Regions from separate parts of the Bilifractor sp. HCP3S3_D3 genome, predicted to be linked through region 3. Evidence: riboswitches for the same ligand, from Rfam matches in the RefSeq annotation. Region 3 holds a riboswitch; each other region holds the start of a gene.

Region 1 (7,538 bases), on a different contig from region 3:
GCAGGAGTACCCGGAGCTGAGAGACATCCTTTCCGGCGTCGGATTCCGGGAGATCACGAAAAAGGGAATGCTCGGTTCTGTCGGAAGAATCATGACGATTCCGAAGGGCGCGAAGATGAAAAATATCTCGATGATGGATGTGGTCATGGCACTCATGACGCACGGCTTTGAGATCGAGGGAGAAATGCCGGAGCTGAAAATGCCCTGGGAGGAAGCAAAGGACGCACAGGCAGCCGGTGACAGTGTGAGCCGGGAGGCGGCGCAGGCAGATGGTGGCAGTGTGAGCCGGGAGGCGGCGCAGGCAGAAGGCGGCAGTGTGAGCCGGGCGGCGGCGCAGACAGAAGGCGGCATGACTGAGGAGCGCAACGAACTTCTCAAGAGCTACCTGAGAAGACTCGGCAGCGGTGAGGACCTTGAAGCAGTAAGAGCCGATTTTGTGAAAAATTTCCGTGATGTTGATGCCTCCGAAATCATGAGAGCGGAGCAGGATCTTCTGAAATCCGGGACTCCTCTTGAGGAGGTGCAGAAGCTCTGCGATGTACATTCCGCGCTTTTCCACGGTGCGACAAGAGAAGAGAAGATCGCCAATGCGGAGAAGGCGGTAGAGGATTCTCTTATGAAGAAGATCGGAGACTCCTCTGTTGCAGCAGGGAAGGCCGGAGATTCCTCTGTTGCAGCAGGGGCGACAGGAGTTTCCTCTGCTGTAGAGAAGAAGAGAGCCGGTGCTTCTGTCGCTGAGCAGAGGACAGCAGACTTCTCTCGTATAGCGGAGATGACCTCAACGGCAGCTGCGGATCCGGGCGACCGCAAAGAGCTGGCGGCTTCGCTCGCGTCGGTTCCGGGCCATCCGCTGAATCTCTTTGAGAGGGAGAATCAGGCAATCGAGACGCTTCTTCTCCGTGCGCGTGAGGCTGTCGCCGGAAAGAGTGCGGACGACAGGCTTATGTCACAGCTTCGCGAGATTGCAGTTCACTACGCGAAGAAAGGAGATCTGCTCTATCCGCATCTGAAGGTGCGTTATGATATCTCCGGCCCGTCAGATGTCATGTGGACCGTGGATGATGAGATCCGCGACGAGATCAGTGCGCTTTCAAAGGATGAAGATCACGACGACGACTGGTACGGCCGGCTGTCGGCGGTGCTTGACCGGGCGGAGGAAATGATTTACAAAGAAAATAATATTCTCTTCCCGATCTGCGCGGTGAATTTCACGGCGGAAGACTGGTATTCGGTGTACCGGGACTCCGGAGATTATACGGAGATCCTCGGTCAGTCCTTTACGGACTGGGAAGAAGCGGAGCAGGCTCTGAACGCAGAGAAAAAGGCAGAAAAGCCTGGCCTCTCCCAGGGCGAGGTTGTGATGCCGGGCGGACATATGACGGTTCCGCAGCTTACAGCACTGCTGAACACCATACCGATGGAGATCAGTTTTATTGATGCGGACAACATCAACCGCTACTTCAATGAGGGACCGAAGGTCTTCAAGCGTGCGGGAATGGCCATTGACCGGGAGGTCTTTTCCTGCCATCCGCCAAAGGTAGAGCCCATGGTCCGCAGTATTCTGGACAGCTTCCGGGACGGAAGCAGGGACAGTGTACCGGTATGGATGGAGAAAAACGGAAGAACCATGCTGGTGAACTATCTTGCCGTAAGAGACCGGAAGGGCAATTATCTTGGGGCTGCGGAGCTGGTGCAGGATATGGAATTCGCGAAGGAACACTTCGCGGGTCACTGAATCAGCAGGAAAATGAATTGACGGTTTTGCTTTATCTGCTATACTGTAAATACAAAGAAAAACTGCTGGGGGAGCGGAAGCTGAGAGTGCCGTGCATGCGGCTGACCCTGATGACCTGATCCGGTTAATGCCGGCGTAGGGAAGCTGAGTCTGAATGCAGGCTGTGTGATCAAAGAAATGAATGTTTCTGAGAGTTCCGTAGCTTTGAAAAGTGAAATCCTCCCGCAGACAACTGTGAGGAGGATTATATTATGTCTGTATTTGCTACTCTTGGAAGTGACGGAGTATACCAGCTGACGCAGGTCGGCTACATTGCGGTGATTGCCGTGATCATTCTGGCACTGCTTCTGGTCTGCCTGATCCGGAAACCGGACCAGAAGGGTGTACTCGGTACGAGAAAGCTTGTGTTCTCGGCGATGGCAATCGCGCTTGCGACGGTCGCATCCATGATCAAGCTGTTTCATCTGCCGATGGGCGGCAGCATAACCTTCTTTTCCATGCTGCTGATATCGCTTGTGGGATATTGGTACGGCCTTGGGACAGGGCTGTTTGCAGGTCTTGCCTACGGTCTTCTCCAGCTGATCGTTGATCCCTATATTATTTCTCTGCCGCAGATGCTGGTGGATTATGTGTTTGCGTTTACGGCTCTCGGGCTCTCCGGTGTGTTTTCCGGGGCGAAGCACGGACTGATCAAGGGCTATCTGCTTGGAGTTGTCGGCAGGTATTTCTTCGCGGTTCTTTCAGGCTACATTTTCTTTGGAAGCTATGGCAATGAATACGGAATGTCGGCGATCGGATACTCCCTTGCCTACAATGCGATCTACATCTTCGTGGAGTGCGGCCTCACCATTGTGCTGCTTCTCATACCGGCCGTGAATAAGGCGATGATAAGGGTCAGAGGGATGGCGCTTGCGGGAGGTAATTCGAGACAGAGCGTGGCATAAGGCACGGGCGAGGCATTGAGACGGTGCGTGTGTGGGAATTTCCGGACGGTCGCAGTATGAGACGCTGAAGGCCGGAATGTCCGTGGATGATGCAGCGCAGGAATTCCCGGTCGGTCGCAGTATGAGACAGCATCCGTGTAAGTGAACATGCAGGAGGAATCAAAATGACTGTTTTTCTGCTGACAGTACTGATCGCTTCGGAGGTGGCGGCAACGTCGCTCCTGAAGTATACGCATCACTTTACCCGGCCGTTACCGTCAATTATCTGTATCGCGTGTTATTGTGTGTGTTACTACACCTTTTCTCACGTCATGGATCGTATGAACGTGGGCGTCGCCTACGCAATCTGGTGCGGAGTGGGACTGATCGCCACAAATGTCATCGGCTATCTGCTGTTCCGTCAGAAGCTGACCGGTGTCGGCGTCTTTGGAATCGTGCTGATTATCATCGGGTGTGTGATTGTAAACGTCTGGGGAACCAGATAGTGGGATACGGCAGATATGGAATACTGCAGATATAAAATATGGCAGATATAGAATACTGAAAATATATAATACGATACGGAAGATATGTAGAAGAAGGCCGCTGCGCAAACTGTTGCGTGGCGGCCTTCCTTGTTCGCTTGAAGATTCTGAACATATGGCCAGGTATCGCATCAGCTCCTCAAAAACGCAGACAGGATCGTTACACGCGAAGCGTGTGTAAGAGACTGGCCGTGATTTACGCGAATAGTGAGCCGCAGCCGAATGCGAAGTATTCGTGTGCGGCGAGCGTCGCGATAGCGAGATAAAACTCGCGCAGCGTGTTTTATCTCGTTTCGAAGGCAGCAGGAATGAGCAACACGAATGAGCTTTCTTTTTCGTTGATATTGCCGGAATGTTCCTGTATAATTCAAAATCATATTTAGTTGATAGGAAATATAATAAATGCAGAAATGTAATGCAAAAACGTGGCTGAGAGCCGGTATTATGAGGAACTGCGGCAGTGAAGTGGCGTTATGAGGAACTGCGGCTGTGGGCTGGCATTAGGAGAAGCTCCGGCTGTGGTTTCGTAACATAATGAGCGGCAGGTGTATTTTTTCTGGAGGAAGGGACGCATGAAGAGCATGATCAGGAGAGTGCCGGTTCCGATAGCAGGAGTGATGCTGGGTTTTGCGGCATTTGGGAATTTTCTGAAGAGCTATTCGAATCTTGTGTGGATTCTCATGGAGCTGGTATCCGTGGCGCTTCTGGTGCTGCTGGTTCTGAAGGCTCTTCTGTATCCGGAAGATTTGCGCCGGGATATGAAGAATCCTGCCATAGCCGGCGCTGCGGGGACTTTTTCCATGGGACTGATGTTCCTCGCGGTCAGTCTGAAGAGTGTCAGCGTTCCGGCTGGTGTGTCAGTCTGGTGGGCGGCGCTGGTGCTTCACGCGGTGCTGATCGTGTGGTTTACAGCGTCCTTTGTGCGTTGTTTTCAGCTGAAAAAAGTATACATGACATGGTTTCTGGTCTATGTGGGCATTGTGGCGGCTGCGGCGACGAGCCCTGCTTTCGGGATGCAGGCGCTCGGCAGAGTGCTGACGGTTTACGGTCTGGCAGCGACGTCGGTATTGATGATCCTGATGGCGGTCCGTTATCGTAAGCTCCCTGCGGAGAAGCTGCTTGCGCCTCTGACGGCGATCTGTGCGGCGCCGTTCAGTCTGTGCCTGGTGGGATATCATCAGTCCTTTGAGACAAAGGATCCTGCTGTATTTCTGGTGATCTTTCTGTTCTCCAGCGCCTTCTATGTGCTCGGACTGGTACAGGTATTCCGATACATCGGGGGAACATTTTATCCGTCATTTTCGGGATTTACGTTTCCGTTCATCAATACCGCAATCGGAACCCGGCTGACATGGAACGCGCTTCGTGCGGGGGACTGGGGGAAAAACCTTTCCGGATTTGTGCCGGGACGGGGAAATGATATTGTGACTGTATTTTTGGTACTGGCAGATGTAGAATGTATAATTGCCGGGATTTTGCTGGGTATTGTTTTTTTCAGGTATGTTGTGTTTTTGTCCGGAAAAGAACAGACAGCAGCTGCCGGCACAGGCAGATTGCGGCAGCCGATGATGCCGCAGGAGGAAAAAAGAGGAGGATATCAGAAGCATGCTCGAACATATTCACACACATCGTAATCTGATTGGGTTTGATGAAAATGGAATCCCGGTCGTGATTCAGAAAGCATCCGCGCATGATCCGGAAAAAATAGATGCGGAGTACCGCGCAGTAGAGGAAGGAAGAGATCCGGAATCTGTGCATGACGGAAAAGAGAAGATTCATGCAGATGAGGGAACGGGAATGGGGCACCATTCTGCGGAGGGCGCGGCATGTGTCGACACAGAGGAAGATGAGAACGCGTTTATCCGGGACTATATGAATGCCGTAACCGCATATCGCAAGACCTTCCCGTCCAAGCAGGATCAGATTGACAAGACACCGGACCCGGCAATCCGTGAGATGCTTCTGCGCTCGGAGCAGCTGGGTATTGACACAACTTTCGACCGGTTCGATAAACAGCAGCCGCAGTGTAATTTTGGTATGGCCGGCATCTGCTGCAAGATCTGCAATATGGGACCGTGCCGTATCACACAGAAAGCGAAGAAGGGTGTCTGCGGGGCGGACGCCGATCTGATTGTCGCGCGGAATCTTCTGCGTGCGGCAGCTGCCGGAGCCGCGCAGCACGGCATGCATGCGAGAGAGCTGATGCTTGAGCTGATGTGGGCCGCAGAGGGCAAGCTGGACGCGCCGCTCCTGGGTGAGCAGAAGATTCTGACCACGGCGAAGGGCTTCGGAATTCCGACAGAAGGCCGTGAGGTGAAGGATGTCGCATACGATCTGGCAAAGGCTCTGCTGGATGATCTTTCCAGCCCGGATCCGGCTCACGTATACAAGACAGCGGAGGTCTGTGCTCCGCCTGAGCGCGTAAAGCTCTGGAAGGATCTGGATATCATGCCGATCAGCGCCTATCATGAGGTTTTTGAAGCGTACCACAAGACGGCGGTGGGAACTGACGGAGACTGGAGAAGCACGATGGAGCATTTCCTGCGCTGCGGACTCGCCTTCTGTTTCACCGGTGTGGCGGGAGCGTCGATCGCGACCGATTCTCTGTTCGGTATCGGCGACCGTGTGACGTCGAAGGTGAACATCGGGGCACTGGAGAAAGGGTACGTGAACATTGCGGTTCACGGTCATCTGCCGCTTCTGGTAAAGGAAATTGTGAAATGCGGCCAGACAGAGGAAATGATTAACCTTGCGAAGGAAAAGGGTGCGAAGGGAATCCGTTTCTACGGCATCTGCTGCAGCGGACTTTCCGCGATGTACCGCTATGATGGCGTTATTCCGCTGTCCAACGCGGTTTCCGCGGAGCTGGTCCTGATGACCGGAGCGTTGGATCTCTGGGTGGCAGATGTTCAGGATGTGTTCCCGGCGATCATGGATGTCGCAAAATGTTACCGCACGACGGTTGTGACGACGAGTGCTTCCGCGCGTCTGCCCGGTGCCGAGAGAATGGAGTTCGACCGTCATCATTCCAACATCGGTGAGGCGAAGGAGCTGGCGCGGAAGATCGTCCTGCGCGGAATCGAGAGTTTCGAGGACAGGAAGGGTATTCCGGTCTACATTCCGCCGTATGAAGTCACCGCGGAAGTCGGTTTTTCCGCCGAATATCTGGGCCGCCGTTTCGGAGGCTTCGGACCGATCGCGGAGGCGCTGAAGGACGGACGGATTCTCGGAATCGTCAACATGGTCGGCTGCAATAACCCGAAGGTGCCGTATGAACGGTGCATCGCGGATGTGGCGAAGGTGCTGATTGAGAATAACGTACTCATTCTCACGAACGGATGCGCGTCGTATCCGCTGATGAAGCTCGGATACTGCACGAAGGACGCGAACAAGCTTGCGGGAGAAAAACTCCGCGGATTCCTTGAGCCGGATCTTCCGCCGGTGTGGCATGTGGGAGAGTGTATCGACAACACGAGATCGAGTGCCATCATGGCAGGCATTGCGGGTGCGCTCGGCCAGAAACTGCCGGATATGCCGTATGCGTTCACTTCTCCTGAGTGGAGCAATGAAAAGGGAATTGATGCGGCTCTGGCCTTCCGTCTTCTGGGAATTTCCTCTTACCATTGTGTTGAGGCGCAGATCTTCGGTTCGAAGAATGTAATTGAGTTCCTGAAGCAGGGAACCGAGGAAACACTCGGATCTCACATGGTGGTAAATGTGGACCCGGTCAAGCTCGGTGAGCAGATTGTCGCGGATATGAAGGAGAAGAGAAAAAAGCTGGGCTGGGACTAAGTAAAAACTAAGGCCTTGGCTGCATGGTAAAGATATGGTACTATTTTATAAAAACTGACTGGTGTGCCTTGGGCGTTATCTCAGCTTAAGAATACTGCCGGAACAGAATGCGGAGTGTCATTACGACGCTCCCGTTCTGTTCCGGTTTTTTTTACGCGAACAGTGAGCCGCAGCCGAATGCGAAGTATTCGTGTGCGGCGAGCGTCGCGATAGCGAGATAAAACTCGCGCAGCGTGTTTTATCTCGTTGTGTATAAGTCCAGTCGCAATGTTCATGGCCCACGGCGAGCTTGCTCAGTAGTGGGCAAGAACATTAGCGACGACAACAGGTATGAGCACGAAGTGACGCGCAAGCGGCACGAAAACTGCGAAGCACACAGTATTTGAGGGGGACAAAATGCTTGCAATGATTGATAACTTTGATTCCTACACGTACAACCTGGTGAGTTATTTCCGGGAGCTAGGGGAGGCGGTGACGGTGATCCGGAGAGACCGGATTTCCCCGGATCGCATCGGGAGGATGAAGGATCTGGAGGGAATTGTC
Region 2 (7,538 bases), on a different contig from region 3:
GAAGCGGAAGGACAGAGGAGTAAAGCTGAACCATCCGGAGAGCGTTGCAATTATCACCAGTTATATTCTGGAGGGTGCCAGAGACGGAAAGACCGTGGCGGAACTTATGGATGAGGGAGCACGGATTCTGACCAGGGATGACGTCATGGAAGGCGTGCCGGAGATGATTCCGATGATTCAGGTCGAGGCGACCTTTGTGGACGGCACAAAGCTTGTCACGATCCATGACCCGATCCGCTGACCGGAGGATTCTCCTTAGGGAAAGCGGCACGAAGACAGTGACGCGGGGACTTATACATTTTGATGTCCCGGACACGGGGCATGCAGACTTACTGAGCACAGCAGAAAGGAGCAGTCTATGATTCCAGGAGAGGTTCATTTTGCGACAGATAAACCGGTTCCTTACAATGAAGGCTATGATGCAATCGAGCTGGAAGTAAAGAATGTAGGAGACAGAGCGGTTCAGGTCGGATCGGAATACCATTTTTATGAGGCAAACGAGCAGGGACTGAAGTTTGACCGCGCGAAGGCATATGGAAAGCGTCTTGATATCGCTGCGGGAACGGCAATCCGCTTTGAGCCCGGCGAGACTAGAACGGTACGCCTGATTGATTTCGGCGGAAAACGCAGAGTCTTTGGCTTCAATAACCGTGTGAACGGGTATCTGGACAAGAACAAGAAAGCCCACAGCACAGATCTGGAGGTGACGGTATGAGCTTTGAAATGGACCGGAAGCAGTATACACAGATGTTCGGACCGGCGGAGGGAGACAGTGTCCGGCTGGGAGATACCAATCTGTTCGCAAAGATAGAGAAGGATTATACCGTACACGGACAGGAGAGCAAATTCGGCGGCGGCAAGGTCCTTCGTGACGGAATGGGCGTCAGTGCGACGCAGACCAGAAAGGATAATCCGAAGGTCGCGGATACGATTATCACGGGAATTACGGTCATCGATTATACAGGAATCTACAAAGCGGATATCGGTATCCGTGACGGGAAGATCCTCGCTATCGGCAAGGGCGGAAACCCGGATATTATGGACAACATCGATTTCATCGTCGGAGCAAGCACGGAGGCGATCTCAGGTGAAGGGCTGATTCTTACCGCGGGAGGTATCGATCTTCATGTTCATTATCTTTCCACAGGCCTGGCTCATGCCGCTCTCGACAATGGTATTACGACGCTCTTTGGAGGCGGAACAGGGCCGGCAGACGGTTCCAACTCTGCCACAACCACGCCGGGCGCATGGCATATTCAGCGTATGATCGAAGCGGTTGAAAACGATCCTCTGAACTATGGATTTATGGCAAAGGGCGCCGGCGCGACACCGGAGACCATTGCAGAGCAGGTCGAGGCAGGTGCCGCGGCAATCAAGACGCATGAGGACTGGGGCGCTACGGCGGCGGGAATTGACAATTCCATCAAGGCAGCGGACAAGTATGATGTTCAGTACGCGGTGCACACAGATTCCCTGAATGAAGGCGGATTCGTTGAGAATACAATTAATGCCTTTGCAGGACGCACGGTTCATACCTTCCATACAGAGGGCGCCGGCGGCGGACATGCACCGGATATCATGATTGTTGCCGGTGATGAGAACATTCTTCCGTCCTCTACAAATCCGACCAATCCATATACGCAGAACGTTATCGATGAGCTCTTTGATATGACCATGGTCTGTCACAATCTGGATCCGAAGGTTCCGGAGGATGTCGCTTTTGCGGAGTCCCGTGTCAGAAAGCAGACGGTGGCGGCAGAGGATGTTCTTCATGATATGGGCGCACTCAGCGTCATGACCTCTGATGCCATGGCAATGGGCCGTGTCGGTGAGGTGGCGATGCGCTGCTGGCAGCTGGCAGACAAGATGAAACAGCAGAGAGGACCGCTCGAGGGTGATTCCGAATATGACGATAATAACCGGATCAAGCGGTATGTGGCAAAATATACCATCAACCCGGCCATTGTCAACGGCATTTCCGATTATGTGGGATCCGTCGAGGTCGGCAAGTACGCGGATCTGGTCATCTGGGATCCGAAGTTTTTCGGCGCAAAACCGAAGCTGGTTCTGAAATCCGGAATGATCGTATATGGCGTTGTCGGAGATGCTTCCTCAAGTCTTCCGACGCCTGAACCAAGAATGATGAGAGATCTCTACGGTGCTTTCGGCAAGGCAGTGCAGAGCACAAGCATCACTTTTGTATCCACCTATGCGTACACACACGGAATTAAGGAAAAACTTGGCCTGAACAAGATTGTTCTCCCGGTTCATAACACGCGCAATCTCACAAAGAGAGATATGAAGCTGAACAATTATGCGCCGAAGACGATCAGGATTGATCCGCAGACCTTCAATGTGACAATTGATGACGAGCTGATCAGCTGTGAGCCGGTAGATACCATTTCACTGGCACAGCGGTACTACTTCTTCTGAGAAGTACAGAAACAGGTATGATATTCCGGCGTGATATGTGCCGGCATGGGGCGGTCCGGACTGTCGGTAATGACAGCCGGACCGATCTCCATATATGGGAGGACGCTGTGACGATGATGATCAGACGGATATTGGGGCAATCGCAGGAACCGGTTTCCCTATATGGGCGGACACTATGACAGGGAGACATCGCCCGTAATATGCGTCATGCCTCGGTTACAGCTGGACAGTCTGACAGAGAGGAGCTGTATAGAATCATGATTTTGACAGAAGTATACGGGAATATCCAGGATATTCCGGATCTGGCATCCTGGCATGTGGAGACCGCTCTGGTGAAGAGTGATGATCTTCTGAAATCAATCCTGCGGGTAACCTCTGATCACGGGCGTGACTATGGAATCCGGCTTGGGGATGAATCACAGAAGCTGGAGAACGGATCTGCCTTTATGCTGGAGCCGGGAAAACTTCTTGTACTGAGTGTCATTCCGGATGAGGTGATCGTGATTACTCCCTCAGATATGGATGAAATGGGAAAAACAGCGCATATGCTCGGCAACCTGCATAAGCCGGTGCAGATCAGAGACGGCAGGATTACGCTTCTGATGGATCCGGTTGTGCTGAAGACGCTGAAGGATAACGGAACAGAGTTTACCGTGGAGAAAGTGCAGCTGGACAAACCCATGCAGTACGCAAACCTGACGCCGGGCGCGCATACACATGCGCACCACGCGGAAGAGCATTAAAGGTTTCTGCCCGGGCTTGCTTGAAAGGCAAGGCTTTACAGTATCTCTGCCTTTTGCAGACCGGATGCAGCAGAGTTTTTATTAGATATTGCAGAGAGGACAATAGCAGAATGAAAAAAGAGTTGCTGGAGGCATTTCAGATCTGTGATTCGACCTTTCCGATCGGTACCTTTAATCACTCCTTCGGAATGGAAAATTATCTGTCGAGGCGGGTCATCCGTAAGGCGCCGCAGTTTCGGGAGTGGTTGGAGAACTATTTCCGCTCTCAGTACCGCTATGGAGAGGGACTGCTGGTCATTTTATGCAGCCGCGCTCTGGATGAGGGACGTGAGGAGGAGCTTCTGAGATACGATGACATCATCAACCGGTCCGTGGCAGCAAGAGAGACGCGCGAGGGAAGCCGGATGATCGCTGTACAGATGGCGGCGCTGATCCGGAAAATTTACGGGGACAGATATGCATTTTTAAACCGATACGCGGAGATGATGGATGAGGACGAATACTTCGGCAGCCCCGCGATCGTTTTTTCTGTTTTTGCCCATGAAAAGGGAATTGACTGCCGGGATGCTTTTGAGCTGTACGGCTACAGTGTGGCTTCCACGCTTGTGCAGAACGCGGTCCGCTCCGTCCCCCTCGGTCAGAGAGAAGGACAGGTGATTTTGCATGACGTCATGCTCCTGATCACGGATCTTTATGACCGAACGTCGGATCTGGATGAGGAATATCTGGGGGCGAACATTCCCGGTCTCGAACTGGCGCAGATCTGTCACGAGACACAGGAAGCGAGATTGTTCATGTCGTAGTATATGCGAGAAGCAGGAATTCGAGGAGCAGTGAATCAGAGAATCAGGATACCGGAATCATCTGACAGGAATATGATCCGGCAGCGCATCACAGAGAAAGGACAATGAATCATGAAACGGGCAGTAAGAATCGGAGTCGGAGGTCCGGTAGGATCCGGAAAAACGCAGCTGATCGAGAGGCTTACCAGAAGGCTTAAGGATGAATACAGCATGGCGGTTATCACCAATGATATCTATACGAAGTGGGACGCTGAGTATATGGTATCCCATTCTGTACTGGATGCAGACAGAATCATCGGGGTGGAGACCGGCGGATGCCCGCACACGGCGATCCGTGAGGATGCGTCCATGAATTTTGCGGCGGTGGAGAAGCTGGAGAAGCGTTTCAACCACACCCTCGATCTGATGTTCATTGAGAGCGGAGGCGATAACCTCGCGGCAACCTTCAGCCCCGAGCTGGTAGATTTTTCCATTTACATCATTGACTGCGCGGAGGGCGAGAAAATCCCGGCAAAGGCAGGACAGGGAATGATCAAGTCGGATTTGTTTATCATCAACAAGATCGATCTCGCGCCCTATGTCGGAGCAAATCTGGAGAACATGCGGGAGACGTCCCGAAAGTTTCGCGGAGACGGTACCTTTGTGTTTACGAATCTGAAAACGGACGAAGGTCTCGAGGATGTTGTGCGGTGGCTGAAGAAGGATTGTCTTCTGGAGGACCTTGAATGAAAAGTCAATTTGACGGAGAAATCCGCCTCGGATTTACAAACCGAAATGGGAGAACTGTGGCACAGTCGACCTATCGCAGGGGAAATTCCAGGATTTCCGGGAATATTCCGGCTGCAGGCGACGTTCCCTATTACTTTCTGATCAGCACCGGCGGCGGTTTTACCGAGGGGGAGACGTACCTTCAGAAGGTTTCGCTTGAGGAACAGTGTCATGCGATTGTGACGACACAGACCCCGAACTATATCTACAAGTGCGACGGGGGAAGACTGACGAGTCAGAACAATCGGGTGAAGATCGGAAAGGATTCCTTCCTGGAGTATTATATTGATGAGACGATTCCATATGCCAGGGCAAGATTTCGTCAGAACACGGAGATCCAGATGGCTTCGGGATCCAGACTGATTATGACCGACGGTCTGACTGCCGGGTGGTCGGAGGACGAGGAACCATTCCAGTACCGGGATATCGGGCTGAAGACCGATATCCGGATGGATGGTCGGCTTCTGTTCCATGACTTTCTGCTCGTCAACCCGGAAGAGGATCATATGCATGAAATCGGATGCTTTGAGGGATCCATGAACTACAATTCCGCTGTCATCATTGATGAAGGTGTCGACGAGGCTATGCTGGAGGAACTGAGAAATTTTCTGAATCAGAAATTCACCGGTTCCGAGGAGGTCCGGTTCGGATTGTCTCTGCTTGATCGTTATGGACTTGTACTTCGTGTTCTGGGGAAGAGCATCGTGGAGAACCGCGAAGTCGTGTATTCAATGACCGGTTATTACCGGGAGAAAATTCTCGGTTATCCCCACTTTGCATTGAGGAAAAATGCCTGAATGAAATGCGCCTTTAGCGATTTTGAGTGTTGTCAATAGAGATAACAGGCATATGTATGACTAAGTGCCGGAAGTCGTTAATCCAGATCGGCTATCAAAAAGAATTTTGAAAATGGTTGATTTTCCGCGCAAAAGTACGCTTGATGAAAATAAGGGAATGTGTTATCATGAACCCATTGTGAGGCTCATTGCTCCTGGCTTCAGGGAAACATCCGGGCCGGCACAGAACAATAGAATAGAAAAACATGGGGAGCCGGAAGGCTGAGAGGTATCACATGAGATACGACCCGAGAACCTGATTTGGATAATGCCAACGTAGGGAAGTGCGAGCACTGGTGTTTTTTATGTAGTCTGTTAGGCGGTATCCATTTGGGTATCGTCTTTTTTTGTGTATAAGCTCTTCGAAACCACGAAGCACGGAGAAATCCGCAGTTTATATAGTATTATACCAGAACAGCTCTTCGAAACCGCAGACAGGAGCGTCACACGCGAAAAGCGCCAGTGACTTTATTCTATTTTAGAGAATTCGAAAGGAAGGACAAGGTTACAGATGAGAGAGTATCATACGCAGATGGAGGCGGCGAGAAAAGGGATCGTCACTCCGGAGATGAAGGCTGTGGCAGGGAAAGAGAGAAGAACGGAGGAGGAAATCCGGAACTGGGTAGCAGAGGGAAAGGTGGTTATCCCAGCGAATCCGGCGCACAAGGGGCTTGATCCGAACGGCATCGGCAGTATGCTGAAGACGAAAATTAATGTAAATCTCGGTATCAGCCGTGATGTGAAGGATTATGATGTGGAGATGAAGAAGGTTCTCAGTGCCGTCGATCTCGGCGCTGAAGCAATCATGGATCTTTCCAGTCATGGCAACACCCAGCCGTTCCGCAGAAAGTTGACCAGTGAATGTCCGGCGATGATCGGCACGGTTCCGATTTATGATTCCGTGATTCATTATCAGAGGGATCTTGCGACCCTCTGTGCAAAGGATTTTGTGGATGTCGTGCGTCTGCACGCAGAGGACGGTGTGGACTTCGTGACGCTGCACTGTGGGATCACCAGAAAGACGATTGAGGAAATCAAGGCCGGCAGGAGGAAAATGAACATAGTCAGCCGAGGAGGAAGTCTGGTATTCGCGTGGATGGCGATGACCGGCAACGAAAATCCCTTCTACGAATATTATGATGAGATTCTGGAGATCTGCCGGGAGCATGATGTGACCATCAGCCTCGGTGATGCCTGCCGGCCGGGATGCCTTGCGGACGCGACGGACAGCTGTCAGATTGGCGAGCTGCTCAGGCTTGGTGAGTTGACGCAGAGGGCGTGGGACCGGGATGTCCAGGTCATGGTGGAAGGACCAGGCCATGTGCCGATGGATCAGATCGCCGCAAACATGAAGGTTCAGCAGACCATCTGCAAGGGAGCGCCCTTCTACGTACTCGGACCTCTGGTAACAGATATCGCGCCAGGCTACGACCACATCACAGCTGCGATCGGCGGGGCGATTGCGGCGATGAGCGGCGCTGCTTTTCTCTGTTATGTGACACCGGCGGAGCATCTTGCGCTTCCGAACATAGACGATGTACGTCAGGGAATAATAGCGAGCCGGATCGCGGCTCACGCGGCAGATATCGCCAAGGGCATTCCGGGTGCGCGGGAACAGGACGATCGGATGGCGGATGCAAGGCGGAAGCTTGACTGGGATGCTCAGTTCAAGGAGGCGCTTGATCCGAATACTGCGAAGTCCATTCGGGACAGCCGGGCGCCAGAGGATGATCACAGTGACACCTGCTCCATGTGCGGAAAGTTCTGCGCGGTGCGGAGCATGAATAAAGCGCTGGCGGGAGAATATATCGATATTCTCTAATATATCGATATCCTCTGATCAGAGGATATTATGCGGGGATTTCACAAGCCTGCCGTTATCCTGGGGCTGACTTAAGGTCAGCAGCCGGCAGCACCGGACAGAGGTTCTGTGAAATCCCTGTTTTTTTTCTGTC
Region 3 (7,538 bases):
CCGATAATATACGCATGAGAGATTTTTCCCGTCCGGACTGCATTCTGAATATGTGACACTACATCTTTATGTCCAACAATCCCCGCAAATCCCTTCATTTCGTCAGGTTCACGCATGATTAATCCCTCCTTGAGCTTGATATTCTGCGAACTTCTGCTTCGCGCGTGACGATCTTGTCTGCATTTTCGAAGAGCTATTCAATCTATGATACCATAATTCCTGTCGCCTGGGTACCCTCCGCCTGTTCTTCTTCTGCTGCTGTCCATCCTTACTGTGCGCATGACTGACAAGGCCGATCGTTTACAGGATCCTTATCTGAACATGATGACTGGCAGCGTTTTTTCTTCCTGCGCATGATTGTCGGCATTCTTCTTCTGTCAGGGCATCATGGCCGGCGCTGTTTTATCGAAAGGATAAAGCCTGCGATTTCATCGATGCATTCCTGGATCGTTCCGTTGTTTTTAAACCGCCTGGTGATGCCGGCCCGCGCTGTTTTTTCCCCGGAAAAGTCCTTTTGATCCGCCAGAAATCGCCTGCACATTTCTTCGTACTGAGGCTGCTTCTGCTTCCGTTCTCTCCGCAGTGCCCGCTCCAGACGGATTCCATCGTCTACTTCAATATAGATTGGAACCATGACATTCCTTCCGTAGTACCGGACCATCTGCTCATAGGATTCCAGCGTACCGATTCCGAGATAATCGCTCTTCTTCAGATCAATCTGTCCCTCATCCGCCGTAAAATAATACCACGGTCCGCTGACCGTCTGATAACAGCGTTCCTCAATGATCCGCCCGGCTTTTCTCAGTTCCGCCAGATGCCTCTCGTCTGAAAAATAATATTCTCTGCCGTTCTCTTCTCCCTGCCGCATCGGCCTTGTGGTATACAGCACGATCGGCTTCAGATTCAGCTCCGACCGGGCAAGCAGCGCGGTGTATATGTGATCCTTCCCGCTTGCGCTCTTTCCCATAATGTAAAAAATTGTACCCATATTCACTCTCCACCGGTCACCGATACGCCCGGTGCCTCTCTCGGCTTCGTCCTGTATCATGACCTCATCCCGAGCTGCGGCTTCCTCCCACACAGCGGCCTTTCTCCTGCGTCACAACATCTGGTCCGCACCGCGCATTTTCCCTGAGTCGTAACATTTGATCCGCGCAGCGGTTTTTCTGTCGCACGATTTCCTTCCCCACGACCGCGGCTGTTACCTGCGCTGCGGTTTTCCCGCGCCGCGGTTTTTTCTGACGCTGTGGCTCCTTACTCTGTCTCCGCTTTCTCGTTTGTCGGCCTCTTTCCCATCCGGCGAAGACGCCGGATCAGGAATGGAAGCTCAAATATGCTCATCGCGATCCATCCGAAAAGATACGACCATGGAATCGAGATGAAACCCCAGTGCCACACGAACACCATCGGTATTTCCGATGCGACCCGGACTCCCATGTTGATCAGACTGGAATATAACGTGACCTTCAAGTCCCCCGTTCCCCGGAAATATCCCTGAAGTCCGTTTGTGAACGCGGGAACCGGATACATGACCGCAATGAGCCGCATATAGCGCTGCCCTTCCGCGATGACCTCAGGATCCGAAGTAAACAGCCTGGTCAGCGGCCCTGCCGCCAAAAACACCACAGCACCGATCACCACGCCATAAACGAGCTCGCAATACATTCCGGCACGATATGTCCGCTTCACCCGCGACGCATTCCCCGCTCCGACGTTCTGCGCCATCACCGAAGTCATGGCGTGCGCGATATTCTGCTGGGGAATCGTTGCAAAATCATCCACCCGGTTCGTTGCGTTGAAAGCCGCCGTCGCGTTTACCCCGAGCGTATTTACGATGGTCTGGGTTCCAATCTTTCCCATCTGAACCGTGCTCTGCTGGAGCGCACTCACAAAACCGAACGCAAGGGTTTTCTTCAGCATCGACCAGTCAAAGATCAGCCATTTTTTTCCAAGACGAAGCTCCGGAACCTTCCTCTGAATATAGAAATAACAAAGAACCGCACTGAGGGCCTCACAGATCACCGTACTGATCGCGGCGCCTTCCACTCCCATGTGAAGTAACGCGATAAAAAAAAGATCCCCGAGAATATTCAGTACCGCACTTCCGCCGAGAAAAATCAGCGGAGAGACGCTGTCACCCATCGCCCGCAGCATACTGGCCAGATAATTATAGATAAAACTGAAGAACATGCCGAACAGTATGATCCTCAGATAGAAGACTCCCTCCGGAAGAATGACCGCCTCCACCTGCAGCGCCATCAGAAGCGGCTTCGCTGCCACAAACATCACAGCCGCGACTGCCACGGAGAAAACGCACCCTGAGATCATTCCCGTACTTACCTGTCTCTGCAGCTCCTCCTTCTTTCCCGCTCCATACAGCGTGCTTACCAGTATTCCCGCCCCGAGACAGATCCCGTTTGTGAAAAGCAGAACCAGGGTAACCAGAGGATTTGTCGTACCCACTGCCGCGAGCGCTGTTTTTCCGACAAACCGTCCCACAATCATGCTGTCTGCCGCATTATAAGTAAGCTGAAGAAGCGTTCCCAGAACCAGGGGAATTGTAAACAGTATCAGGGTCTTTAGAATCGGCCCTTTCGTCATATCCTTCGTCATATCCCAAACCCGCTTTCAAACTCATACCTGCACATTATACCACCGAAGATGCAGGATTCCATTTTAAATCTGCGGCAGGCGGGCAAAATCAACAATTAACTTTGGTATCCTTTGCTGCCTTTGCTTTGCTGTTTTAACCCGCCACAGGATTGACACTGAAAAATAAAGTGACTAAAATATAGAAATACAGCAGGGGAGTCCGCCGGAAAGGACTGAGATACAGATGTTGTCTGTGACCCTTATACCTGATCTGGATCATGCCAGCGTAGGAAGCGTAAAGAGAATCATAGGATTTTTCCGTAGAAAACCCGCTCTTCATCCTTGATACAGCAGTGCCTGATTCATTCCGGTGCTGCTGCATTTTTTATGCCGACAGACGCAGAAATCCACCTGCGGCGCGCGATTTCCTTGTTGGCTGTTGAATACGAAGATGTTGAAAAGGGAAAAGGAGGAAAAAAGAAATGAAGGCAAGTGTAGCCATTCAGACATTACCAGATGTGGACAACGATGAAGAGCTGATCCGGATTGTAGATGAGGTTATCGCCTACATCAAGAGCACCGGCCTCAGCTATTATGTGGGGCCTTTCGAGACCGCCATCGAAGGAGACAGCTACGACCAGCTGATGGACGTGGTAAAGGAATGCCAGCATGTCGCAATCCGCGCCGGCGCACCGTCTGTCTCCGCATACATCAAGGTGGTATACAACCCGGAACAGGAGATTCTGAGTATCGACAAAAAAGTTTCAAAACATCATACGAAATAATACCGACAGAAATTTCCGGAGCCAGTCGTCATGAGTATCCCTGCTGCAGTCATCATATATATGCCAGCTGCAGCAGGGATATCTTCAGCCCTCTCTGTGATAAAGCCTGTTGTAGTATTCCAGGGAATAGTGGTAGAGCTCGTCCCTCGCGATGTCCGTCTGTTTCGGATCTGTCATATCCGTCATTACGCTCGCCAGGATTCTGCCGTTTTCTCCGTAATGATCCACGAAATCACGCACAATTCTCCGGATTTCTTTCTCATCCGCCCCGTGTGGTATATCAATATCAAAGGCGAAGCTCATTTTCGTATTCCACTGATCAAACAATTCATCGTAATCATTGGCACGATGCTGCGGATTCCAGTAATCCACTCCCATTTCGATCATTTCCGGGAGATACTGGCCGTTCTTGCCACAAGAGTGCAGCTCTACAAACCGACCATTCTTTTTTACGAAATCATGCAGGAATTTTTTCTCATAAGGCAGAAGCTGCTCATCGAACATCTTGTTCGAGAAAAAGCCTGCGCGCTCGGTGCCCCAGTCATCGTGATACAGAACGCCGTCCACGCGCCCGTAATAATCGAATACCTTCTGCGTTGTCTCGATCTTGTAGTCCGCCATTTTGTCAAAGAAGTCCGCCAGAAGCTCCGGTTCCTCATAAAATGCCATCAATGACTCCGCAAACGGAATCAGCTCGTGAAGTCTCTCAAAAATGCCTTCCGTACACTGGTATATATGCACACGATCCGGATCCAGATCCTTCTGAATCTTCTTCCCGTCCGCTTCAAAATCGACCCCGGAGATATCCGGCCATTCCAGTTCTTCCTTCCACTTCGAAAAATCCGATATGGTTCTGGTTCCCGGTTTGGTAATCATACCGTTAATACTGTCGACCATCTCCCAGTATACGCCCCACCAGTCATATCCGCTCACCTCCGGAACCGGATGTTCCTCTATGGCGTCCGGCCATATGGTATTCGATTCAAAGAAATAGCACGGAATCCAGTACGGTTGTTCTCCCTTGACCGCACGGATGTAATTGTCCCGCACGGATACCGGCCTCCCGCTGATCGGCGGTTTCGGCTGCTGAATCAGCCACGGAAATGTACCCGGCTGTGCCCAGTTCCTGGAATAATCTCTCTCTGATGCCCTTTTCATATATTTTCCAATCATATCTATTCCTCTTTTCCTCAACCTGTAAGCTTCTCAATTTGAAAAATATACGCATTCAATTTCGTCAAAAACTCTGTTCCTGCGCCGGCTGATTATATCTATTCTTCCCGTCGTTCCTGTCCTTCTTTTCTTTCTTATGTATTTTCTGTCTTATGTATTTTCCTTCTTGAACGGACTCGCAAAAACAAAGATGACTGCCGCCACAAGATCGAATACAATTGCGATCACAATCATCGGAAGAATAAAATGATCCTCACCAAAGATCCGCATCAGAAGCGAATTATACGGTGAAGCCACAAATCCTCCCAGATTCATGCATGCAAGGATAAGAGAAGATGCCATTGCTACCGTGCTCGGTGGTGTCACCATGCCCATCCATGTCATGAATGCGGGGAAGAAGGTCGAAAATCCGAATCCCACAACAATAAGACCTATGGTCATGACGATCATGCTGTGTCCGGCGAAGACCAGCAGAAAACCAACTCCGCACAGAGCCATCCCCAGAGTAATTACAAACCTCTTTACTGCCTTAAACAGAAAACCGAAGGTGAAACCGGCAGCCACTCCGGCAACTGTGTACAGGGAGAGGGATGTGGCTGCCACTGCAGGACCACCGGCATTTCTCTGCACAAACAGCGTCGACATATTCAGCATGATCGGAAACGCGAACAGATTGTAGAAAAAGATCAGTGCTGCGATCACATACACCTTTTTTCCGACAGACTCCTTTTTCCCACTGTTCGAAACGACCTCTTCCACCGGCGGCTCCGGAAGGAAAAATGCCATGATCACGGCAACAATAAGGAGCGCATGCCCCCAGAATACCATCTGCCAGCCTCTCTCACCCGTACCTGCCAGGAATCCTCCCAACATCTGCAGGACAATTCCTCCGGCATTCATAAACAGCGTACCATATCCCAGAATGCTTGCCTGTTTCTGTCCTTTATACAAGCCAACGATCAGCGCATTGCCGAGCGGCGCCATGAGACCTGCTCCGAAACCCATGACCGCGCGGCAGACCAGCGTAAGCTCAAAATTGTCAAAAAACGCCGGCGCCACGCCTCCGATCAGCGCAATGACTGACGCAATGATCGCAAGCGTCCTGTACCTGATCTTTCTCCCCATTATCGCCCCGGCAAGAAATGTGCCGATCACGATGAATAAGGTCGGGAGCGTTGAAATATAGGAAATATACTCTGCCTTGTCCGGCCAGTGTTCCATAAAAGTTGCCATAGCGGGGGTCACAACCGTGATCGCCATTGAGACAAAATACAGTGTCATGATCGCCGCAAGCTGTGGGCCACGTACCTTTTTTTCTTCCATCTTTTATCCTCCTTGTAAATTTTCCTTGTAAATCCTCCTGTCCTGCATAAACGACACTGCTATACGTGTAAATTCGCCGCACCGCAATTAATCAGGTTCGGTCTTCTTCCATTTTTCCGGAACCGCGCGCACCTTTCCGGACTGCAGAAAACCGAAATTCTTGTTCATGGTTAATATTCTAGAGAAATAAACCTTTCCGGGACAGAGCATGTCAGCACAAGAATACCGAATTTACGGCTTTGAATTTTGTGCCGTAAAACAACAGAAAGATAAAAAATACCGAATTCACAGTTTTGACTTTTGTGCTATGAAACAGCCAAAAGCCAAAATATCAAATTTACGTTTTTGATTTTTTGCTGTGAAACAGCAGAAATGTTATACTCATAATTGAGGATAAAAAATAATGAAGGAAACAATATCATGAAACTAAGTATGTGGATGATCGCCAACCGGCTCTCTCCTTTAATGGATATTAAGACCAGTATTCGACCGGACGCTGCTCCGGTACTGAAAAGTGCAAGGCTTGTATATTCCACGGACTGTGTCCATGTCTATCCGGAAAAAAACTACGTCGTCTGCAGCGGAGAAGGGGATAAGATCTATCTGTATGACGTGACCGTAAAAGAAGCATTTGAAATCATTCAGGATGTTTTTGATTTTTACCAGGACTGGGAAGATGGGATTCAGAAGGCTGTTCAGAAGAATGATTTCCAGAAAATCACCGATTCCTGTGAGCTTATGATACAAAATCCAATGAACATACAGGACGCAAATAACAGGCTTCTTGCGATAAGCAGGCATCCGGATCCCGCAACCGTAGACCCGGAATGGGAATATATCAGCCGATACGGCTACTCTTCTCTGAACGCAATTAAGGCTTTCGACCTCTCCAACAGCAACATTGATTTGAGCCGCCACGGCGTGCATCATTTCACCGCTGCCGACCTTGCGTCACTGGAATACGGAGGCCTTTCTTATATCCTTGAGTTCAACGGTGTACCGTGCGGAAGAATGACCGTTCTTGAGATGGTGCGCCCTGCAAACGCCGGCGACTGCCAGATCCTTGACCGAATTGCGCAGTACCTTGAACCGGCACTCGGCACCATCACCCTCTCCGGAGCATCCAGTCCGTGTTTCAACGCAATATACAGCCTGATTTTTCACCGGACCTATGACCCGAGAGAGCTTCAGATGCAGCTGACGTATCAGCAGTGGACCGAAAATGACGATTTTCAGATGCTGCTCATTCAGCCGGACTCCAGGCAGAATTCCTATCGGTCGGTCGAAATTCTATACGGAATCCTGCAGCACAATCTGCCAAGCTGCGTAATTTTTCGAAAAGACCCCTTCGTACTCGTACTCTCGAACCAGATCCTCGAAGGGAACCAGAATCTCACCGATTTTCTCACGGCGATGCATAAAAGCAATCAGATCCGGGCCGCCTTCAGTCTCGGTGCGAAGGGAACTGCTGAGATTCCATGGATGCTGAACCAGTGTCTCTTCGCAATAAAAAACACAGATCTGAAAACGCCTGATGGCTGGCTCACCGGATTTGCTCCCCATGCCATTGATTACATTCTGTTTTTTGCAGAAAAAAATGAGCGGGTGCACGCCTGCCACCCGCTGATCCGCAAACTCTGGTATGATCAGGAAACCAACCATGAC
Region 4 (7,538 bases), on a different contig from region 3:
TTCAAAAGATCCAGATCATGTTTCAGAGTTTCATCTGTATTGAGGCCCTCAGCAAGCCACCATCTGATATCTGGTTTAAACTCATCTGCCGGTTTCTGCAGTTTCTTTATATCAATCATTTCAAATAACCTCCGTATAAGAAATCCTGTTTTACATAAAACTGAAATATCAGCCTCTGATTTTTACGATTTCTTCATTCTGCGCATCTAATTTTTCTTTTGACAGAGGATACAATACAGCAAAGATCAATGCGCCAAGGGCTCCAAGAATAGCCGGTGCGATGATAACACAGAAAACAATTGCGAAATTTACGCTTCCAGTCTGTGTTGCCGCTTTTGCATCAAATCCTACCACTGCAAGGATGTATCCGGGAATGGCTCCGCCGATACCCATTGCACATTTTGTGATAAAAGATGAGAGGGAAGCAATTGCACCTTGCGCTTTTATGCCGAGATGCAGTTCAACGTAGTCGGTATTGTCCGCCTGAATCGCATAGGTTAGAGGCATACTGAGACCGGAACCTATACCGGTTACTACGGTTGCAATCAGAAGAATCGGAATATTTGTTACATTGAACAGCCTTACAAGCGGTATGAGCGTAATCATCACTAATGATAAGGCATATAAGCGTTTTTTTCCAAACCGGTTAACCAGCGGAACTGCAAGAACAGTAAAAGGAATCAGTGTCAACAGCTGAACAATTGATACAAGACTCAGTAAAGAAAGATCGCCTAATACGTATGTGTAGAAATAAGTATTCGCTGTATTCAGAATGTATGTGCCGACAAAATATGTCAATGCGGTAAGGAAAGTGACCCATACCGGACGAGCCGTCAGAATTCGAAACAAATCTCTGAACTTATAAGATTCTGTGTCGGGTGCTGCCTGAATTCTCTCCTTAATGCCAAGGGTTCCAAGTACAGAAAAACCAATGATGATTACAGTTGCAATCACAACTAATCTGAAGTAACCAGCAGCGATGTTTGTATCACCGATAATGATTGGTGCTACGATGTTCAATCCGAAAATTCCTGCCATGTAAGCAAATCCTTTGATAGAGCTTAAGGCGGTTCTCTCTTTCACATCTGAGGTCATAACAGGAAGCATACTATTCAGGGAAATATCCATAACCGGAAACAGAACACCGATCAGAATGTATGTCACATATGCGATAACCAGCTTTCCTCCGGTTGCCATATAGGGTCCGTAGAACATCAGTAAGAAGTTTATGCCACAGGCAATAGAACCAAAGAGCAGAGTCGGTCTGAAATGTCCCATCTTAGTTGTTTTAGCATGGTCAATACAGAAACCTATCAGCGGATCATTCAGTCCATCCAGGATTCTGGCTATCAAGAACAGAGTCGCACATGCTGCAGGATTTAATCCGACAATGTTTGTGTAGAAAATCAATAGGTAGGATCCTAAAATTGCCTGAACCGGAATATTACCCAGGTTCGTTAATGCATATGAGATTTTTTCTTTAACACTAATTTTTTCATTTAACTCTCCCATTTTTCTCTCCTTTTGCACAAGCCTAACATTTATTTGTAAATAAAAAATAACTTGTTTTTTATAGAGAAAAAAGCTAAATTGGAGACATTGGAAATAACTTTTCGGACATGGAAAATGAATTAGAAAGGCTTAAAGATGAATCAAGCTTTCTCTTTTGACGTAAAACTGACGCTTCCAGATTTTTTTCTGAAAGAGACTAAATTTTTAAGACAATACTATTATGACCATCCGGACGTGGACTGGTCTATTCCAGGAAATACTGTTAACAAGGATATATTCAATTTGAATTATCCTTTTAACGAAGACGAAACCTTACACAAACTACAAATGGATCCTACGAATAGGTATATCCCCGATCATGTACTGGATGCATTTGATACCGATGTCTATGCTATGATTCCCCCCAATTATTTTCCAGCTTTCTGGCATTATCACACTTATTTCGAGCTTATCTATGTGTTAAGGGGAACGGCAAGAAACTATACGGACAACAGCGTTTTTGATCTGAAACAGGGAGACTTGGTCATTCTGGGATTAGGCTCAAGACACGCTCTTTCTTCCTACAACGATGATTGCGTTCTTGTGAATATCCTGGTCAGAAGTTCTACTTTCTGGGAGATTTTTTCTAATCATACCTATGAAAATGATATTCTGCATCATTTTTTCACTAATGTCCTTTCTCATTACGTAAATGATACCTTTATTCTTTTTCACACCGGACGTGATCCACTTATCCAAAGCCTGACAATTAATCTTCTTCAGACGGATCCGTCTTATCGAAAGTACACGGAACTGGAGAAAAAGGCATCTATCTCCCTCCTTTTCTCCAGACTGATGAACAAATATGCTTCTACTTCCGAACTGATCAATAACGATCCCACCGAAAAGAATTATGACATAGCCATGATTCTGAGTTACATGCAACAGCACTACAAGGAGATTTCACTCTCATCCTTAGCCAAATTCTTTGGATACAGTGAACGGCAGACACGGCGATTGCTCATCAAATTTACGGGTAAGGGATATCAAGAGAATTTAGATTACATCCGGATGGCAGAAGCCAAAAATCTACTTAAGACGACAGATAAATCCATCGAGTCCATTGCAGAAGAAGTCGGCTTCTCCTCTGTATACAGCTTCCGAAAGAGCTTCAAGCACTACTACAAACGGACACCCTCAGAGTATCGGACCGAAGAGAAAATAAAAGAGCGGCTAAGCCCCTGATTAATGTCCATTTACTTTAATAACTACATCTGTCTCGTCAAAGCTTTTCTGCACACGTTCTGAAATATCAAAATTGCTCAGTTCAGAAACAGTAGATTGACATTTGGCGGTCAGAAACAATAGATTGACATTTGGTGTGCACTTTCTGAATGGATTGTGTTATAATAGGCCTGTTAAAGCAGAACGCTTTAGAAAAATCAAGAGAAACAGACTGGGGAGCCCGATGCATCGGGCTGAGAGGACGGATTTCAGCTGTCGACCCATTAACCTGATTTGGATAATGCCAACGTAGGGAGCATCGCTGTGATTATGCGTATTTATGCAGACTGTCGTTTGGCAGTCTGTTTTTTTTACGCGAACAGTGAGCCGCAGCCGAATGCGAAGTATTCGTGTGCGGCAAGCGTCGCGATAGCGAGATAAAACTCGCACAGCGTGTTTTATCTCGTTTCGCGTCCGGACCGGTGATCATAGTGACAATCAGCCGGCGCGTCATCAATTTCTTTAAATCTTAAAAAGGAAGGGATATGATCATGAAAAACAAATGGAACACAACCACGGTTTCTGCAAAGAATGCAGCTTCTGCTGCTGCCCCGCTTCCGGAAGGGTCACGGGCAGGAAAGCTGTCTCTGAAGAAAATGGTATTTACAGCGATGCTTGCATGTCTCGGATTTGTGCTGAATACCTTTGTATGGTTTCCGCACATGGCTCCGTTTCAGCACTTCTGCAACGTTATGGGGGCGGTTTTTCTGGGCCCGTGGTACAATTTCATCGCAGCTCTTCTGACGGGCTGCATGCGGGTGGCTCTGGTCGGCTGTGATTTTCAGGCTGTGATCGGCGCGATTTTTGGTGCCCTGCTTTCCGGTATTCTGTATAGAAAAACGCATAAGCTCTGGGCAGCATGGGTCGGAGAAGTCATCGGAACCGGATTCATCAGCGCGGTACTGGCAAGCGTGATTTTCAACCTGGCACTTCACATTAAATACGCGATTTTTTATCTTATCCCCTACTACGGCCCAGCATCTGCGATGGGGGCAACCCTCGCCATTGCGGTTCTCCTGGTGCTGAAGCGATCCAAGGCGCTGCCGAAGATGCAGGCGCAGCTGAACAAATGAAAAATTTTCCGCGGCCGGGAAGTCCACTGAAAAAATGATGAAGCATTTTATGGAAGGAATCATAACAGATGGAGTATGGAGAATCTCTTCGAAAAGTGCAGGAAACGAAGCCTGCGGTGCAGTGTATCACAAATTTTGTCACGGTCAATGACTGCGCGAATATCATTCTTGCGGCAGGAGGAACACCGGCGATGACGATGGATGTTCGCGAGGTCCGCGAGGGAGTGGAGGGAATGAATGCCCTTGTCTGCAATCTCGGAGCGATTGAATCGGTAGACAGCATGATCATTGCCGGACAGCATGCGAATGAGCTGGGAATCCCGGTTGTTCTGGATCCGGTCGCTGCCGGCAGCACAACGCTGCGGCGGTACAGCATCCGGGAGCTTCTGGAGACGGTCCATTTTACCGCAATCCGGGGAAATGCCTCTGAGATCCGTGCGATTGAGACAGGAGGCCTTGAGGCGAAAACCGGGAGGGGCGTGGATGTCAGCGCGGAGGATGAGATTACCGCAGATAATCTCGAGAAGAGTATTGTGATGGCCGAAAAACTGGCTCTGCGGATCCGAAGCGTCATAGCCGTATCCGGAGAGACAGATATCGTGACTGACGGAGAACAGACAGTGATTCTCCATAATGGGTGCGCAACGATGGCACGGATTACCGGAAGCGGATGCATGCTTACTTCGCTGATCGGAGCGTTCTGCGGTGCCGACAGAGAGAATTCCTTCCGCGCTGTCGTGAGTGCAATGACGGTGATGGGCCTTGCGGGAGAGATCGCGGAACAGAAGCGTCTGGAGAAGGGAACCGGAAACGCCACCTTCCGCACAGATCTGATCGATGCCGTCTTCAATATGACTCCGGAGAAGGTGGATCAGGGCATCCGGTGTCAGGAGGAACAGAGAAATGCGGAAAAAGTACGCGATTTTTGATGTGGACGGCACGCTGGCGGATTCGATGCGGTACTGGGATCATCTCGCGGAGGATTATCTCGGCGGTCTGGGCATTCATGCATCCCGGGAGGATCTTGCGCCGATCGAAACCATGACAATGTCCGAAAGCTCGGCGTATTTCATTCACAGATACAGTCTTGCGAAAACGCCCGGAGAAGTGATGGAAGAAATGTTCGCTCTGATACGAAAGCACTACGAGGAGGACATTCCGCTGAAGGAGGGAGCCGCCGCTTATCTCCGAAGCCTCCGGGAACGGGGTGTGCGCATGTGCGTCGCAACGGCAAATGACACCGCGCTTTCCAGGGCGTGTTTCCGGCGGAACGGAATTCTGGAATATTTTGACTTTTTTGTGAGCTGTGAGGAAATCGGCAGGGGAAAGCGGGATCCGGACATCTATGATTTCTGCAGGGAGAAAATGGCCGATGAGACAGGCACCTCTCTCCTGCCGTCCGATGTGGCGGTGTTTGAGGATGCTGCCTATTGTCTGGAAACCGCTTCAGGTGCCGGGTATTATACCGTTGCGATGTTCGAGAGCAGCTATGAAAAGGACTGGGACAGAATCCGGGGGATTGCTGACGAATCCTATGTGAGCTGGAACGACGCGATGCAGCAGGCTGGCAGAATACCGTGTGATAAGGCGGAAGGGCGCGGTGTAATAGTCTGCCAGAAAATACAGCGTGATAAGCTGTAAATACGTGATGCGAGTGGCTTTGACGGATGTATTGTAAGAAGGTGGAGAAATGCTCCCTGGAAAGTCAAAAGTACACAGCGTGAAAAATGCAAAGAGATAAAACACGCTGCGCGAGTTTTATCTCGCTATCGCGACGCTCGCCGCACACGAATACTTCACATTCGGCTGCGGCTCACTGTTCGCGTAAAAAAAGGCTGCCGCAGCGATGTGATCCGTACAGGAAAACAAGCTGCGGCAGCCTTTCTGACTGTGTCAGAATATTTGTGTCAAAATATTATATTCAGATTCTTGCGACTCCGCTCTCACGGGCTGCCTTAGCGACAGCTTCGGCAACGGCAGTCTTTACTCTCGGATCAAATGCCTTCGGAAGAATGTAATCTGCGGAAAGCTCCTTGTCGGAGACAAGGCCGGCGATTGCCTTTGCAGCGGCGATCTTCATCTCGTCATTGATGTCGGATGCGCGTACATCCAGAGCTCCGCGGAAGATGCCCGGGAAGCAGAGAACGTTGTTGATCTGGTTCGGGAAGTCACTTCTTCCGGTCGATACAACTGCTGCGCCTGCAGCCTTTGCGTCATCCGGATAAATTTCCGGTACCGGGTTTGCGCACGCAAAAATGATCGGATCCTTTGCCATGCTGCGAACCATATCCTGAGTCAGTGTGCCGGGTGCGGAAACACCGATAAATACATCAGCTCCCTTGATGACGTCTGCCAGAGTGCCGGACTCATGTGAGCGGTTTGTGATCTTCGCCATCTCTTCCTTGACCGGGTTCAGTCCTTCACGGCCCTCATAGATTGCGCCCTTGCGGTCAGTCATGATAACATTCTTGAGACCCATGGAGATCAGAAGCTTGATGATAGCGATTCCGGCAGCGCCGGCACCGGATGTGACGATCTTGATATCCTCGATGTTCTTGCCGACAACTTTGAGCGCATTCATCAGGCCTGCAAGGGTGATAACCGCGGTTCCATGCTGGTCATCATGGAAAATCGGAATATCGGTGCACTTCTTCAGCTTCTCTTCGATCTCAAAGCATCTCGGAGCAGCGATGTCCTCGAGGTTGATGCCGCCGAAGGATCCGGAAATGAGAGAAACGGTCTTTACGATCTCGTCTACATCATGTGTTTTTACACAGATCGGGATTGCGTCTACATCGCCGAAAGCTTTGAAGAGCGCGCATTTTCCTTCCATAACCGGCATTCCTGCCTCCGGTCCGATGTCGCCCAGGCCGAGTACTGCGGAGCCGTCTGTTACAACTGCGACGGTGTTCCATCTTCTGGTCAGCTCGTAACTTTTATTGATATCCTTCTGGATCTCAAGACAGGGCTGCGCAACACCCGGGGTGTATGCAAGGCTCAGCGCCTCGGCGCTGTCTACTTCAGCTCTCAGCTTGATTTCAATTTTACCCTTCCACTCATAGTGCTTTTTCAGGGATTCCTTTGCGTAATCCATTTGATTATCCTCCATATATGAATATGAATTTATGAATATGAATTGAAATTGTTACCGAATAAGAATTGCTGCTGTACAAAAATATTGGTTATCGTCAAATTAATGGTTATTGTGTGGAAACCGTTACCGTACAGAATTTGTCCAGCCGCAATATGCCTTCCGGAACAGGTTACCACTCCGGAGGCATTGCTGTAAAGGAAATCAGTAATTGCCGGCGAAGAATTTGGAATCTTTGTTGACCTGATATCCCTCAAAGTATTTGCTGAAGTCCATGTGCAGGTAGGAGCAGAGGTTGCTGAGCTCTACCATGGTATTGTCGTTTACCGGAATACCGTTTTCTCTTCTGTCTTTTTCTGCAAAAATTTCTTTTTCTCCATGCGTATAGATCTGTTCCTGACCTTCTGCCTTCGGGCTCTCACGAAGTCTCTGAAGGTAATCGGAGAAGTTCTTCTTGATGGCTTCCGCATCTCCGAAGAAGGCGGGATTGATCGCGATGAAGCCATGGCAGATTCCGGTTTTATCCTTGAAGGTGCAGCACTGATCCGAGTTCACGCCGTTTGAGAGGATGGAACTGAGGATTTCGCAGACCATGCCCC

What was found. Region 3 has a riboswitch for thiamine pyrophosphate ahead of ACTNDI_RS12475 (thiamine-binding protein). Riboswitches for the same ligand answer to the same signal wherever they lie in the genome.
Region 1: linked by a shared signal. The riboswitch ahead of ACTNDI_RS03835 (energy-coupled thiamine transporter ThiT) and the one ahead of ACTNDI_RS12475 (thiamine-binding protein) in region 3 are both predicted to bind thiamine pyrophosphate.
Region 2: linked by a shared signal. The riboswitch ahead of thiC (phosphomethylpyrimidine synthase ThiC) and the one ahead of ACTNDI_RS12475 (thiamine-binding protein) in region 3 are both predicted to bind thiamine pyrophosphate.
Region 4: linked by a shared signal. The riboswitch ahead of thiW (energy coupling factor transporter S component ThiW) and the one ahead of ACTNDI_RS12475 (thiamine-binding protein) in region 3 are both predicted to bind thiamine pyrophosphate.

What each region holds. Positions count from the first base shown of each region.
Region 1 is NZ_JBQHWP010000004.1:143,750-151,287, forward strand. Features, by position in the region: gene ACTNDI_RS03830 (DUF438 domain-containing protein) at 1-1,735, shown strand, start outside; TPP riboswitch at 1,793-1,894, shown strand; gene ACTNDI_RS03835 (energy-coupled thiamine transporter ThiT) at 1,987-2,679, shown strand; gene ACTNDI_RS03840 (DMT family transporter) at 2,844-3,164, shown strand; gene ACTNDI_RS03845 (TDT family transporter) at 3,776-4,837, shown strand; gene cooS (anaerobic carbon-monoxide dehydrogenase catalytic subunit) at 4,809-6,995, shown strand; gene ACTNDI_RS03855 (anthranilate synthase component II) at 7,392-7,538, shown strand, end outside.
Region 2 is NZ_JBQHWP010000016.1:48,261-55,798, reverse strand. Features, by position in the region: gene ACTNDI_RS10435 (urease subunit gamma) at 1-241, shown strand, start outside; gene ACTNDI_RS10430 (urease subunit beta) at 359-715, shown strand; gene ureC (urease subunit alpha) at 712-2,433, shown strand; gene ACTNDI_RS10420 (urease accessory protein UreE) at 2,691-3,176, shown strand; gene ACTNDI_RS10415 (urease accessory protein UreF) at 3,287-3,979, shown strand; gene ureG (urease accessory protein UreG) at 4,091-4,708, shown strand; gene ACTNDI_RS10405 (urease accessory protein UreD) at 4,705-5,544, shown strand; TPP riboswitch at 5,781-5,883, shown strand; gene thiC (phosphomethylpyrimidine synthase ThiC) at 6,095-7,405, shown strand.
Region 3 is NZ_JBQHWP010000025.1:9,357-16,894, forward strand. Features, by position in the region: gene holB (DNA polymerase III subunit delta') at 1-98, opposite strand, end outside; gene ACTNDI_RS12465 (guanylate kinase) at 386-988, opposite strand; gene ACTNDI_RS12470 (MATE family efflux transporter) at 1,255-2,613, opposite strand; TPP riboswitch at 2,795-2,902, shown strand; gene ACTNDI_RS12475 (thiamine-binding protein) at 3,075-3,377, shown strand; gene ACTNDI_RS12480 (uroporphyrinogen decarboxylase family protein) at 3,462-4,550, opposite strand; gene ACTNDI_RS12485 (MFS transporter) at 4,701-5,873, opposite strand; gene ACTNDI_RS12490 (PucR family transcriptional regulator) at 6,294-7,538, shown strand, end outside.
Region 4 is NZ_JBQHWP010000010.1:3,825-11,362, forward strand. Features, by position in the region: gene ACTNDI_RS07325 (glycosyl hydrolase) at 1-119, opposite strand, end outside; gene ACTNDI_RS07330 (MFS transporter) at 169-1,512, opposite strand; gene ACTNDI_RS07335 (AraC family transcriptional regulator) at 1,648-2,736, shown strand; TPP riboswitch at 2,939-3,048, shown strand; gene thiW (energy coupling factor transporter S component ThiW) at 3,267-3,848, shown strand; gene thiM (hydroxyethylthiazole kinase) at 3,917-4,777, shown strand; gene ACTNDI_RS07350 (HAD family hydrolase) at 4,752-5,489, shown strand; gene ACTNDI_RS07355 (NAD(P)-dependent malic enzyme) at 5,770-6,942, opposite strand; gene ACTNDI_RS07360 (Ldh family oxidoreductase) at 7,144-7,538, opposite strand, start outside.